Regions from separate parts of the Streptomyces sp. NPDC046925 genome, predicted to be linked through region 1. Evidence: riboswitches for the same ligand, from Rfam matches in the RefSeq annotation. Region 1 holds a riboswitch; each other region holds the start of a gene.

What was found. Region 1 has a riboswitch for cyclic di-AMP ahead of ABZ906_RS08385 (LysM peptidoglycan-binding domain-containing protein). Riboswitches for the same ligand answer to the same signal wherever they lie in the genome.
Region 2: another riboswitch for cyclic di-AMP. It lies ahead of ABZ906_RS34475 (C40 family peptidase); the one in region 1 lies ahead of ABZ906_RS08385 (LysM peptidoglycan-binding domain-containing protein).
Region 3: another riboswitch for cyclic di-AMP. It lies ahead of ABZ906_RS00480 (M23 family metallopeptidase); the one in region 1 lies ahead of ABZ906_RS08385 (LysM peptidoglycan-binding domain-containing protein).

What each region holds. Positions count from the first base shown of each region.
Region 1 is NZ_JBEYWZ010000002.1:444,976-449,462, forward strand. Features, by position in the region: gene ABZ906_RS08380 (glycoside hydrolase family 15 protein) at 1-1,455, opposite strand, end outside; cyclic di-AMP (ydaO/yuaA leader) riboswitch at 2,096-2,291, shown strand; gene ABZ906_RS08385 (LysM peptidoglycan-binding domain-containing protein) at 2,296-3,006, shown strand; gene ABZ906_RS08390 (hypothetical protein) at 3,101-3,451, opposite strand; partial or broken gene ABZ906_RS08395 (DUF664 domain-containing protein) at 3,666-4,076, shown strand; gene ABZ906_RS08400 (carboxymuconolactone decarboxylase family protein) at 4,357-4,487, shown strand, end outside.
Region 2 is NZ_JBEYWZ010000011.1:162,182-166,668, forward strand. Features, by position in the region: gene ABZ906_RS34465 (NlpC/P60 family protein) at 1-132, opposite strand, end outside; gene ABZ906_RS34470 (hypothetical protein) at 452-805, shown strand; gene ABZ906_RS34475 (C40 family peptidase) at 872-2,074, opposite strand; cyclic di-AMP (ydaO/yuaA leader) riboswitch at 2,082-2,239, opposite strand; gene ABZ906_RS34480 (ATP-dependent DNA helicase) at 2,484-4,487, shown strand, end outside.
Region 3 is NZ_JBEYWZ010000001.1:119,510-123,996, forward strand. Features, by position in the region: gene ABZ906_RS00475 (pitrilysin family protein) at 1-1,298, shown strand, start outside; cyclic di-AMP (ydaO/yuaA leader) riboswitch at 1,514-1,677, shown strand; gene ABZ906_RS00480 (M23 family metallopeptidase) at 1,690-2,493, shown strand; gene ABZ906_RS00485 (GntR family transcriptional regulator) at 2,716-3,426, shown strand; gene ABZ906_RS00490 (HPr family phosphocarrier protein) at 3,585-3,866, opposite strand; gene ABZ906_RS00495 (GNAT family N-acetyltransferase) at 4,076-4,487, shown strand, end outside.

The sequences.
Region 1 (4,487 bases):
CGGTCCGTCCTTGTCGCTGAGGCGCTGCACGAAGCTGCCGCGGTCCTCGTTCCATCCCTCCTCCATGATCTGGCGGTACATGGCGTCACGGGCGTCGATCCACCGGGCCAGGTCGGCGGGCAGGCCGCGCTGGCGTGCCATGCGCACCATGCGCTCGACTGCCACCCAGGACATGAGTCGCGAATAGGTGTGCCGCTGGCGTCCCGCGCGGGTCTCCCAGATCGACTCGTCCTTGCTGTCCCAGTTCTCCAGAAGCCATTCGATGATCTGGGTCAGGTCGTGCCACGCCGTGTGGGAGATGCCCGTCCCGTACTTGTTGAACAGGTAGATGGAGTCGACGAGTTCGCCGTAGACATCCAGCTGCAACTGGCGGGCGGCAGCATTGCCGGCCCGCACCGGCGAAGAGCCGCAGTACCCCTCGAGGTGGGTGAGTTCGCGCTCCGGCAGTTCGGCGTCACCGTCGATGGTGTACATCGCGCACAGCGGACCCGGCTCCTCGTCCGCGCCGGTCCGGGCCAGGCACCGCGTCAGCCACCCGACGAACGCCTCGGCCTCGTCGGTGAAACCCAGGCGCTGGAGCGCGTAGAGGGAGAACGCGGCGTCGCGGATCCACACGTAGCGGTAGTCCCAATTGCGTTCGCCGCCGATGCGTTCCGGCAGTCCCAGGGTGGGCGCCGCGATGATCGCGCCGGTGGGTTCGTGGGTGAGGAGCTTGAGGGTCAGGGCGGAGCGGTGCACCATCTCGCGCCATCGCCCCTGATACGTCGACCGCTTCAGCCAGGCGCGCCAGAAAGCGACCGTGCCGTCGAACAGCGCGTCGGCCTCCCCCGTATCCAGCGGGCCGGCTGCTGATGTCTCGCCCCCTGCTCCTTCGCCGACGTCCAGGACGAACAGGGCCTGGTCGCCCTCGCCGAGTTCGAACTCACCGTGGGCCTCGCCCTTCTGGGCATCCAGGGCGACATCACTGCGCAGTACCAGCGTCAGATCCTCGGAGATGAACCGGACCTCGCCCTCGCCGCTCTCGGTCCGGTGGCGGGCACGCCCGTAGTCCAGGCGCGGCGCGATCCGGGCGTGCAGGCGCATGCTGCCGCGCACGGCCACCACGCGCCGCACCAGCCGCTGGCGGTGCTGTTCGTCGTGGGGGCGCAGGAGGGGCATGAAGTCCTGCACCTCCACCATGCCTTCCTCGGTGAGGAAGCGCGTGATGAGGATTGCGCTGTCGGGAACGTAGAACTGCTGGCGGGATGCTGTCGCGCACAGCGGCGACAACTCCCATACCCCGCCTCGCTCCGCGTCCAACAGCGCCCCGAAAATGCTGGGCGAATCGAATCGCGGCGCGCAGAACCAGTCGATACGCCCGTCGGTCCCCACCAAGGCCGCACCGCGCAGATCCCCGATCAGGCCGTGCTCGGCGATGGGCAAATACGGGCGGTGTTCCGCGTCCTGGTCTTCCACGCCTGCGCCTTCCGCCCGCACCCAAACCGGGCGGCCACCGTACAGCGCCGTTCTGCCGTAACTGCGGATGCCGGCGCGTGTTTTCACAACTTTCGACAGCGGGCCGAACGTCCATGAATTGCTGATGCACAGAAGCCAAACGGGTATTGATACACCGTCACATTCAGGATGCGGTCCGAGACTGCGGCCATACGTACGCACTCCTCTCCGCGACGGAGAGCGAGAGCCATGGACAATCCCCGCCCGCTCCCGCCACCCCGTTGACAGAAGGTCGATATGCCCGTTCTGATGCATTTAGCGAACTAACGCCGTGTCCATTTTAGCATGTAATAGCATGCTTTCACTCTCTTAAAGGCATACGCTCACCATCGCCCACCTTGCTGATTATTAGCGTCAAATGAATCGACCCTGCGCGTTCTCGATCTTGGCATTGGTTGCACCGTATTCAGTGAATTGGGTCACGCCCTCGATCGCAGCTCCAGGGAGCCACGGAGTGCACTTCCGCTGCACGCCAAGAAAGTTGGCCTTTTTGATCAACGAGGTCGAAAGATCCTTCTCGCCAAGGGAAGATCACCTGCATTGCCTATGCGAATTCGTGTCTTGTTCCTCTCCGGCTTTCTCGCTTAACGTCAAAGTCAATCCGGATGGAACGCCGAATCCTGCCGCTGTCCGGAAACCCTTCCCACCCACACACTCACGCACGGCAGGAGCGGGGGACCCAGGTAAGTCGCCGATCCGGATACCGGAACGGCTCGGGGTGAAGTCGTATTCACGGTGCGACCGGACATCTCCCGTCCGAACCCGACAGCTCACCTCGCAGGCGACGGAGAGGAATTCGTCATGCCTGCAAAGGGTAAGCACCGCCGCCCCAAGTCCAGCTCGCTCAACCGCAACATCGCCGCCGCAGGAGCGGGCGGGGCCGTGCTCATCCTCCCGGTGATCGGCGCGACCACCGCGAGCGCGGCGCCCTCCGCCGCCAAGCCCGCCGCGGCCCCCAAGACCTACGTCGTCACCGCCGGTGACTCCCTCGCCAAGATCGCCCGCGAGCACTCCCTGAGCGGCGGCTGGAAGAAGCTGTACGAGGACAACCGCGACGCCCTCGGCAACGACCCGAAGCTGATCCAGCCCGGCGTCAAGCTCACCCTCGGCGAGAAGGCCCCGGCCCAGCGGGCGGACCGCTCCGAGCGGTCGGACACTCTCTCCGCCCAGCCCGCCGCCGCCAAGACCTACACCAACGACCTCGACGGCTGGATCAAGGAGTCGCTCGACGTCCTGGCCCAGCACGGCATCCCCGGCACCTACGAGGGCATCCACCGCAACATCATGCGCGAGTCCTCCGGCAACCCCCAGGTCACCAACAACTGGGACTCCAACGCCGTCGCCGGCACACCGTCCAAGGGGCTCCTGCAGGTCATCGACCCCACCTTCGAGGCCTACCACGTGCCCGGCACGTCGACGGACAGCTTCGACCCCGTCGCCAACATCACCGCGGCGTGCAACTACGCGGCCGACCGGTACGGCTCGATCGACAACGTGAACGGCCCGTACTAGACCGACCCCGTTCCTTCCGCTGTGAGCCCCGGCACGCCACGCGTCCGGGGCTCCGGCCGTTGCGGGGCCTCGTATCGCCGGCACGCGGCCGCCGTCAGCTCAGGGGCGCTCGCGTAACTGCCTGCCTCTCGGTACGGGCCCGCCGCTCCAGTGCGTTGGCGACGACCTCCCCCAGCGGTGCGTCGGGGAACTTCTTCCAGGACTTCGGCCACCGCCTGGCCAGGCCCCGCTCGATCACGTCGGCACCTGCATCGGCATCGGCGATGCCGCGCAAGCACGCCCCCTGTGCGAGAGCGAGACGCTCAAGCCTCCGGTTCGCGCTCTTGGTCGCCCGCTTGTTCCGTCGGATGCTCTTGCGGGAGCTCTTGTCGTTCTCGCCGTAGACGTTGCGCCGGTCCCTCCGATAGCTCAGCCGCTTCTTCTCCTGCGGGGACATCCGTCGCACGTCCCGGCTCCTCTCGTCTCACTCCAGCCAAAAGGCTAGCCAGACCGCGAGTCGGGGTGCGACCGGATTGCCGCCCTGCACCCGCCGAAGGAGCCGCGGGCAGGAATGGACCCACGCCAGCAGATATTGACGGTGTGTCAGGCACCGCTGGGGCAGCGGCGTCCCGCACGTAGCCCGGTTGTCAGTGGCGGCTGCGAGACTGCCTCGCATGACCGGGCGGCCGTTCTTCGACGAGGAGCCGCCATCCTGGTGGTACACGCGAGACCCGGAACTCAACGCCGACATGTGGGCCTCCGCGGACGAGTCGCGGGACGACATCGTGCGGCTGTACCACCAGGCGTGGGAGCACTCCGACCGTACGATCGCGATGCTGCCGCTCGATGCGACCGGCCACGTCCCGTGGTGGCCCGAGGAGCGCAGTGAGGTGACACTGAACCACATCCTGGTGCGCGTGATCTCCGATACTCAACGGCACGCAGGGCACGCCGACATCCTGCGCGAGCTCATCGACGGTTCCGTGGGATACCTGCAGAACAACGACAGTCTGCCGCCCGGCGACCAGGCATGGTGGCAGGACTACCGGAGCCGTCTGGAGCGCGTGGCGCAGGAAGCCGACAAGGGCTGACCCCGCCACGCTGCCGTCCGGCGGCTCCGGACTCAGACTTTAGGCACAGATCCGAGCAGTGGCGCCAGTTCTCCGTGTGAGCAAAAGCGGCCCCGCAATCCGTCGCGGGAACAGGAGGCGACACCCCACCTGTGCCCCTAGGCTCAAGCGCGCATAAGGCCGAGCACGGACGCCCGCATATATCGGGGTACGAAGAGGAGAAGGCCGCCGCGCCCAGCGGAGCCCCAGACCCCCGGCCGATGCCCCCGCCCCGCGCCTCCCCTTCTCGAACGGAGCCAACATGGAGTACCCGGACCCGGCCACAGTGCCCGCCGATCTGCGGGAGGCCATCGTCGCGCACGGTTCGCTCAACATCTTCTGGATGGTGATGCACTCACCGAACCTGGCACCGGCCCTGCTGGGACTCGGAGA
Region 2 (4,487 bases), on a different contig from region 1:
GAGCCGTGGATCCGCGTGTCCCGTGCCGTCGAAGACGGTGGCCGTGGCCGCCCCGGCAAGGGCGATGGTGGCGGCGGTGCGGGCCGTATGGCCACTGAGCGAGCGCTGTCTGGGCTTGCGGTGCGCTGCCACGAAGGGGGGCTCCTTAAGGTTCCGGCGGCAGCCCGCACAGGGGGAGCGGACCGCCGCCGGATTCTCGGCGGTGGTGGCCGACTGCCGCCCCTGGTCCGGACGGCGGTGGGGAGCCGGTCACCTGACGAAGGACGCTAAACCTGGCGGTCACGACTTGGTGACGGATTGTCCGCAACTGACGGAAGTGCGCCGCCGGTGACCGCATGTGACTGCACGATCTGCCGGGCCGGGCGCCCTTCGCGCAGGTGTGTGACCGATGCGGCACTTGCGGCCGACCTGGCTGCGGAGTGGTGATATGACCCGGCTAGGCTCCGGAGCCATGGACGTTCTCACCCATCTCTTCGTCGGCCTGCACATCATCGGCATCGCCTCGCTCCTGGGTGGCTTCCTCACCCAGATGAAGCAGATGGGCCAGGGCACGGCCCGCTTCAACCCGGCGATGCTGCACGGCGCCCTGACGATGCTCGTCACGGGCGTCGTCCTGGTGGGTCTCAACCAGGCGGACGACAACCCGGTCAACAACGTCAAGATCGGCATCAAGATGGCCGTGCTGATCGTGATCCTCGCGCTGGTCTACGTGAAGCGCGACGAGGAGAAGGTGGACAAGGCGATGTTCGGCGCCGTCGGGCTGCTGACCGTCGCGAACATCTTCATCGCGGTGATGTGGACCTGATCCCGCCCCACTGACGTAAAACGGCCCTCCACGCGCGCGTGGAGGGCCGTTTTCGGCAAGCGATGGTTACGCGGGCCGCACCACGCTGTGGATCGGCATGTAGTAGATCGACTCGGTGCGGACGTTCGCACCCGGCTTCGGGGCGTGGATCATCTTGCCGTCGCCGATGTAGATACCGACGTGGCTGATGTCGTCGTAGAAGAAGACCAGGTCACCCGGCTTGGCGTCGGCCGTCTTCACGGTCGTGCCGACCTTCACCTGGTCCCACGTCGTACGCGGCAGGGAGATCCCCGCGGCCTTCCAGGCGTCCTGCGTGAGCCCGGAGCAGTCGTACGAGTCGGGGCCGGTGGCGCCCCACACGTACGGCTTGCCGATCTGCGCCTCCGCGAAGCTGATGACCTTCGCGGCCTTCGTCGCGTAGGCGCCATCCGTGCCGCCGGAGCCCGTGCCGGAGCCGGAGCCGGAGCCGGTGTCGGAACCGGAGCCCGAGTCGGGGGTCTCCTTGTTCTTCTCGCGCTCCTTGGCCGCGGCCTCTTCCGCCGCCTTGCGCTTGGCCTCCGCCTCGGCCTCCTGCTTGCGGGCCAGCTCGGCGGCCTTGCGCTTGGCCGCCTCTTCCTTCTTCTTCTCGATCGCCGCGAGCCGCGCCTTCTCCTCGGCCGTCAGCTCCGAGAGCAGCGTGCGCGCCTTGCCCAGCTTCTCCTGGACGGCCTGCTTGCTCGTCTTGAGGTCGTCCCGTGAGTCGCTCAGCGTCTGAAGGCTCTTGGCGGCCTTCGTGCGCTGCTTCGTCGCGGCGGCCTGCTTCGTCTGGTAGTCGTCGACCGCCTTCTTCTGGCGCGCGGTCAGCCGGTCCGACAGGTGGTTCTGGTCGAAGTACCCCTGCGGGTCGTCGGCCAGCATCATCGTGGCGGTCTCGGAGACGGCGCCGGTGCGGTACTGCGCGGCGGCGAACGAGCCAAGCTCCTGGCGGGCCTCGTTCAGCTTGTCGGTGCGCTCGGCGACGTCGTCGAGCAGGGTGTCGACCTTCTTGCGCTGCTTGTCGGTGCGCTCCTTGGCCGAGTTGTACTTCTGTGTGGCCACACCCGCCTGGTGGTAGAGGTCGTCGACCTTCTTCTGGACCTCTTCGAGGCTGGGCTTCTGCGGTGCGGACGGTGCCGCCTGCGCGCTCTGTGACAGCAGGGCCACGGAGGTGAGGGCCGCCGTCGTGATGCCGAGGGCGGGGGTTGCGCGCAGGGCGGCAATGCGGGTCCGCGGCTTGCGGTGCGACGCCAAGGGAGGCGACTCCTTCCGTAGACCGCCTACCGGGTTAGCTGTCGGGTTCGGGCGGGTGGTTCCGGAAGGTTGCCCTACAGTCCCGTACTGCGTACGGGACCGATTCACCCCAAGTTCATCGTGGGTCCCCGGCTCCGAGGAGATCGAACTCGGCGGAGGCCACCCGTTCCCGGCGGGGTTCGCCGGTGGGAGTACGAGCAGCCCGGGCAGCACGCTAGCCAACTCGTGTGGTCCGTGTGAAGGTTGATGTTCGATATGCCCGATACATTTTCGTTACTTTACGAAGCTCTTGACGTGGGCACGAAGTGCCGAAGCGGAGAGTGATCGTCCGCGAGCAGGGCGTAGGCGAGAGTGACGTGGCCGGAACCCGGGGCGGGTTGTCAGTGCGGCCGCCTAGACTCGGGAGGCGATGAGCAGCCTCTTTGATGACAGCTTCCTGGCGGACCTCAAGCCCTCGCGGGCTTCGGAGGAAGAGCCCCCGCCACCGCCCGAGGACAACACTCCGGAGTCCATTCCGGATGATCTGTTCGACGGGAAGTTCGACGCGCCCGCACCCCGCGACGCGCACTATCGCGGCGGCGCCCCGCGCCCCGTGATCGACCCGGCGGCCCTCCTCGACGGTCTGAACGAGAACCAGCGCGCGGCCGTCGTGCACGCGGACTCCCCGCTGCTCATCGTCGCGGGCGCCGGCTCCGGCAAGACCCGGGTCCTCACGCACCGCATCGCGCACCTCCTGGCCGAGCGGCACGTGCACCCGGGGCAGATCCTGGCGATCACCTTCACGAACAAGGCCGCCGGCGAGATGAAGGAGCGCGTCGAGCAGCTCGTGGGGCCGCGGGCCAACGCGATGTGGGTGTCGACCTTCCACAGCGCGTGCGTCCGCATCCTGCGCCGCGAGTCGAAGAAGCTCGGCTTCACGTCCTCCTTCTCGATCTACGACGCCGCGGACTCCAAGCGCCTGATGGCGCTGGTCTGCCGTGACCTGGACATCGACCCGAAGAAGTTCCCGCCGAAGTCCTTCAGCGCCAAGATCTCCAACCTGAAGAACGAGCTGATCGACGAGGAGACCTTCGCGGGTCAGGCCGCCGACGGCTTCGAGAAGACGCTCGCCCAGGCGTACGCGATGTACCAGTCGCGGCTGCGCGAGGCGAACGCCCTCGACTTCGACGACCTGATCATGACGACGGTCCACATGTTCCGCGCGTTCCCGGACGTCGCCGAGCACTACCGCCGCCGCTTCCGGCACGTGATGGTCGACGAGTACCAGGACACCAACCACGCCCAGTACGCCCTGGTGCGCGAATTGGTCGGCCCCTCCGGGGGCGAGGGGGACGACCCCGCCGAGCTGTGTGTCGTGGGCGACGCCGACCAGTCGATCTACGCCTTCCGCGGCGCCACGATCCGCAACATCCTCCAGTTCGAGGAGGACTACCCGGACGCGACGACGATCCTCCTGGAGCAGAACTACCGCTCCACGCAGACGATCCTCACCGCGGCCAACGCCGTCATCGAGCGCAACGAAAGCCGCCGCCCCAAGAACCTGTGGACCAACGCGGGCGCGGGTGCGGGCATCATCGGCTATGTCGCCGACACCGAGCACGACGAGGCGCAGTTCGTCGCCGACGAGATCGACCGGCTCACCGACGCGGGCGACGCGAAGGCCGGCGACGTCGCGATCTTCTACCGGACGAACGCGCAGTCCCGTGTCTTCGAAGAGATCTTCATCCGCGTCGGCTTGCCCTACAAGGTCGTCGGCGGCGTCCGCTTCTACGAGCGCAAGGAGGTCCGGGACGTCCTCGCGTATCTGCGCGTGCTCGCGAACCCGGAGGACTCCGTCCCGCTGCGGCGCATTCTGAACGTCCCCAAGAGGGGCATCGGTGACCGCGCCGAGGCGATGATCGACGCGCTCTCGCAGCGCGAGAAGATCTCCTTCCCGCAGGCGCTGAAGCGCGTCGACGAGGCGTACGGAATGGCGGCCCGCTCGGCGAACGCCGTCAAGCGTTTCAACACGCTGATGGAGGAGCTGCGGACCATCGTCGAGTCCGGCGCGGGCCCCGCCGTCGTCCTGGAGGCCGTGCTCGAACGGACCGGGTACCTCGCCGAGCTGCAGGCCTCGACCGACCCGCAGGACGAGACGCGCATCGAGAACCTCCAGGAACTCGCCGCCGTGGCACTGGAGTTCGAGCAGGACAACGGCGAAGCCGGTGAGAGCGGCGAAGGGGAGACCGAAGCCGCAGGGGAGACCGAGGGCGAAGGGGGCGCCGAGGCCGCGGAAGGGGACACCGAGGCCGCAGAGGACGCGGGCGCGGCCACGGCTGCTTCGGGCACGCTCTCCGAGTTCCTGGAGCGGGTCGCGCTCGTCGCCGACTCGGACCAGATCCCCGACGAGGAGGACGACGGCTCCGGAGTCATC
Region 3 (4,487 bases), on a different contig from region 1:
CCCTGGACAACGGCCTCACCGTGCTGCGCTGCCACCGCCCCGGCCAGCAGGTCGTCGCCGTGGAGATCCACCTGGAGGCGCCGCTCGAAGCCGAGCCCGCGGGCCTCGACGGCGTCGCCACGATCATGGCGAGGGCCTTCAACGAAGGCACCGACAAGCACTCCGCCGAGGACTTCGCCGCCGAACTCGACCGCTGCGGCGCCACCATGGACGCGCACGCCGACCACCCCGGCGTCCGGGTCTCCCTGGAGGTCCCGGTCTCCCGCCTCCCGAAGGCGCTCGGCCTGCTCTCCGACGCCCTGCGCGCCCCCGCCTTCGCGGACAGCGAGATCGAACGCCTCGTACGCAACCGCCTGGACGAGATCCCGCACGAGGCCGCCAACCCGGCGCGCCGCGCCGCCAAGGAGCTCTCCCGGCAGCTGTTCCCGGCCACGTCGCGCATGTCGCGGCCCCGCCAGGGCACCGAGGAGACGGTCACGGCCATCGACTCGGCCGCGGTGCGCGCCTTCTACGAGAAGCACGTGCGGCCCGCCACGGCGACCGCCGTCGTCGTGGGCGACCTCACCGGCACCGACCTGGACGCCGTCCTCGCCGACACCATCGGCTCCTGGACCGGCGGCACGGCGCAGCCGCGTCCGGTGCCGCCGGTGACCGCCGACGACACCGGGCGTGTCGTGATCGTCGACCGCCCCGGCGCCGTCCAGACGCAGCTGCTCATCGGACGCGTGGGACCGGACAGGCACGACCGCGTCTGGCCCGCCCAGGTGCTCGGCACGTACTGCCTCGGCGGCACCCTCACCTCGCGCCTGGACCGCGTCCTGCGCGAGGAGAAGGGATACACCTACGGCGTACGGTCGTTCGCCCAGGTCCTGCGTTCGGCTCCGGACGGCACGGGCGCAGCGATGCTGGCCATCAGCGGCTCCGTGGACACCGAGTCCACGGGACCGGCGCTCGACGACCTGTGGAAGGTCCTGCGCACCCTCGCCGCCGAGGGCCTCACGGACGCCGAGCGTGACGTCGCCGTGCAGAACCTGGTGGGCGTGGCCCCGCTCAAGTACGAGATGGCGGCCTCCGTGGCGGCCACCCTCGCCGACCAGGTCGAGCAGCACCTGCCCGACGACTTCCAGGCGCAGCTGTACCGCCAGTTGGCCGCGACCGGCACCGTGGAGGCCACCGCCGCCGTGGTGAGCGCCTTCCCCGTGGACCGGCTCGTGACGGTGCTCGTCGGTGACGCCTCGCAGATCGAGGAGCCCGTCAGGGCGCTCGGCATCGGCGAAGTGAGTGTCGTCACCGGCTGAGCACGGTGACAGCCTGAGTGACAGTCAGGACATATCGGGACCCCGGTGGCTGGAATTGGCCACCGGGGTCCTCATTTGTCCGAATTGGTATGGAGGTTACGTGTCTGCCCTGTGGCGTGCGCTACAAAAGCTCTGATCCGTTTGTCGTTTGAAAGACGCCACGCTTAGCGTCTGGTCCGGCTGTTCGTCATGCAGTACGCCGCACCCGCGGCACCGGACAGTCATCGCCGAGTCCCCGTACGGCGCGAGCCAGGGGAGCCGGGGACCCACATGTCCCCTTGGGGTGAATCGGGAACCTTGCCGTGAGGCGAGGGACTCGTAGGAGACCTTCCTGCTCCGAACCCGTCAGCTAACCCGGTAGGCGAGAGGGAAGGAAAGGACCAGCCGCTTCATGGCGTTCACCCGTGCCACCGGGAAGCACCGTCGCCCGAGCCGCCTCACGCGCACGACCGCGAATGTGGCGGGCGTCGCCGCACTGACCACCACCGGTGTCATCGGAGGCCTGGCCGCTCCGGCGCTCGCCGCCGACGACGCGGTGGCTCTCGAGCACACCGGCCTCACCCAGGCTGTCTCCGTCGGCGACTCGCTCGCCGCGAGCATCGACGCGCAGGCCACCGCGCAGCAGGAGGCCGCCGACGCCGCCGCGGCCGCCAAGAAGGCCGAAGAGGCCGCCAAGAAGAAGGCCGAGGAGGCCAAGCGCAAGGCCGAGGCCGAGGCGAAGGCCAAGGCCAAGAAGGAGCGCGAGGCCAAGGAGCGCGCCGCCCGCGAGGCCGAGCGCAAGCGCCTGAACACCTACGTCTCCCCGATCTCCGGCTCGTACGTCTCCACGGGCTACCAGACCGGCGGCGCCATGTGGTCCTCCGGCAGCCACACCGGCGTCGACTTCCACGCCGCGTCCGGTACCTCGGTCCACGCGGTCGGCTCCGGCACCGTCGTCGAGGCCGGCTGGGGCGGCGCCTACGGCAACAACGTGGTCATCAAGATGAACGACGGCACGTACACCCAGTACGGCCACATGTCGTCCCTCGGTGTCACCGTCGGCCAGGCGGTCACGCCGGGCCAGCAGATAGGCCTCTCGGGCTCCACCGGCAACTCCAGCGGCCCGCACCTGCACTTCGAGGCCCGCACCGGCGAGGACTACGGCACGGACATCGACCCGGTCTCGTACCTCCGCTCGCACGGCGTCAACGTCTGACCCACGGCGGTTCGCGCGACGCGCACCTGATTCACCGAAAGCCCCGGCTCATCGCGAGCCGGGGCTTTCGCCGTTCCCCGCCGCCTTTGGTCACGCATCACCTTTGGCCAAAAGTATCCATGGATTCTGGCCAGCCGTCGGAAATGCAGCCGCTCTGCAATAGAGTCACTGAAAAAGCGTCGGTCGACCGCGTTTCGCGGGGATTAAGGCGGAGGTCAGCTCATGCGCATTCCCGCGCACTCGGTGTGCACGGCCATCCGGGACGACATCGTCTCCGGTGTCTACGAACGGGGCGGCCGGCTCACCGAGGAACTGCTCGCGCGCCGCTACGGAGTCTCCCGCGTCCCCGTGCGCGAGGCCCTGCGCACCCTGGAGGCCGAGGGCTTCGTCGTCACGCGCCGGCACGCGGGCGCCTGCGTCGCCGAGCCCACCGAGCAGGAGGCCGCCGACCTCCTGGAGATGCGCGTGCTCCTGGAGCCGCTCGGCGCCGCCCGCGCCGCACAGCGCCGCACGGAGGCGCACCTGAAGGTCCTGCGCGGCCTCGTCAGGCTCGGCCAGGAGCGTTCCCGGCGCGGCCAGAGCGAGGATCTGCGCTCGCTGAGCGGCTGGTTCCACGAGACGCTCGCCCAGTCGTCCGGCAGCCCCGGCCTCACGGCGCTGCTCACCCAGCTCCGCCACAAGATCGCCTGGATGTACGTCGTCGAGGGCCCGGCCGCTCCCGCGGAGTCCTGGGCGGAGCACGCCGCGATCGTCGACGCGGTCGCCCGCGGGGACGCGGAACGGGCCAGGTCGCTCGCCGCGGCCCACGCGGAACGGTCGACGGCCGCGCACAGGCCGCGCTTTTCTCCGGTTCCGCAAGGTCACCGGACCGTGGGCCGTGATCGTGTGAGGGATTCGCAACATGCCGTAAACACGGTGGGCCTCCGGCATTAACAGAGGCGCCGTATACAAAGAAGTGCTATTCGGCGGGGGCGTTATTTCTGCTGCCCGAATTCGGTAAAAGCCCTCGGTATTCGATGGGGTGCGCGGAAACGGCGAAGGGCCCGCCCCGAATTCGGGCAGGCCCTTCGCCGTACGAGTACCGGTCTTTGCTAGACGGTCTCGGGAAGCTCCTCGAGGCCGTCGGCGACCAGCTTCGCCAGACGGTCGAGAGCGGCGTCCGCACCCTCGGCGTCGGAGGCGAGCACGATCTCCTCGCCGCCCTGCGCGCCCAGGCCGAGCACGGCGAGCATGGAGGCGGCGTTCACGGGGTTGCCGTCAGCCTTGGCGATCGTCACGGGGACGCCGGCGGCGGTGGCCGCGCGGACGAAGATGGAGGCGGGTCGGGCGTGAAGGCCCTCGGCCCAGCCGACGTTGACGCGGCGCTCAGCCATGTGTTGCTGCCCTTCCGGATGTCTCACAGTTGTCTAGACCAGTGTCTCATGCCGTTGCGCGTGCTCCGCCGGCCGCTGGTCCGTACGGCATCGACCGGTGGTCCTGCCCCGTCGACCGTACGTCCTCGTGCCACGGGCCCGCGTCCCGCCCTTCGACGACTCCTAGCCTGCCCCGGCCGCCGCGCACCCGCGACCCGTACCCTGGCCCCATGACGACCCCGTCGGACCGGCAGGCATATCCCTCCCACTGGGAAGCCGATGTCGTCCTGCGTGACGGAGGCACCGCGCGGATCAGGCCGATCACAGCCGAGGACGCGGACCGCCTCGTCAGCTTCTACGAGCAGGTCTCGGACGAGTCGAAGTACTACCGCTTCTTCGCGCCCTACCCCCGCCTGTCCGCCAAGGACGTCCACCGGTTCACCCATCACGACCAAGTGGACCGGGTGGGTCTCGCGGCCACCGTGGGCGGCGAGTTCATCGCGACCGTGCGCTTCGACCGCATCGACTCCCGCGGCATGTCCGCGAGCGCGCCCGCCGACGAGGCCGAGGTCGCCTTCCTGGTGCAGGACGCCCATCAGGGCCGCGGCGTCGCCTCCACCCTCCTCGAACACATCGCGGCCG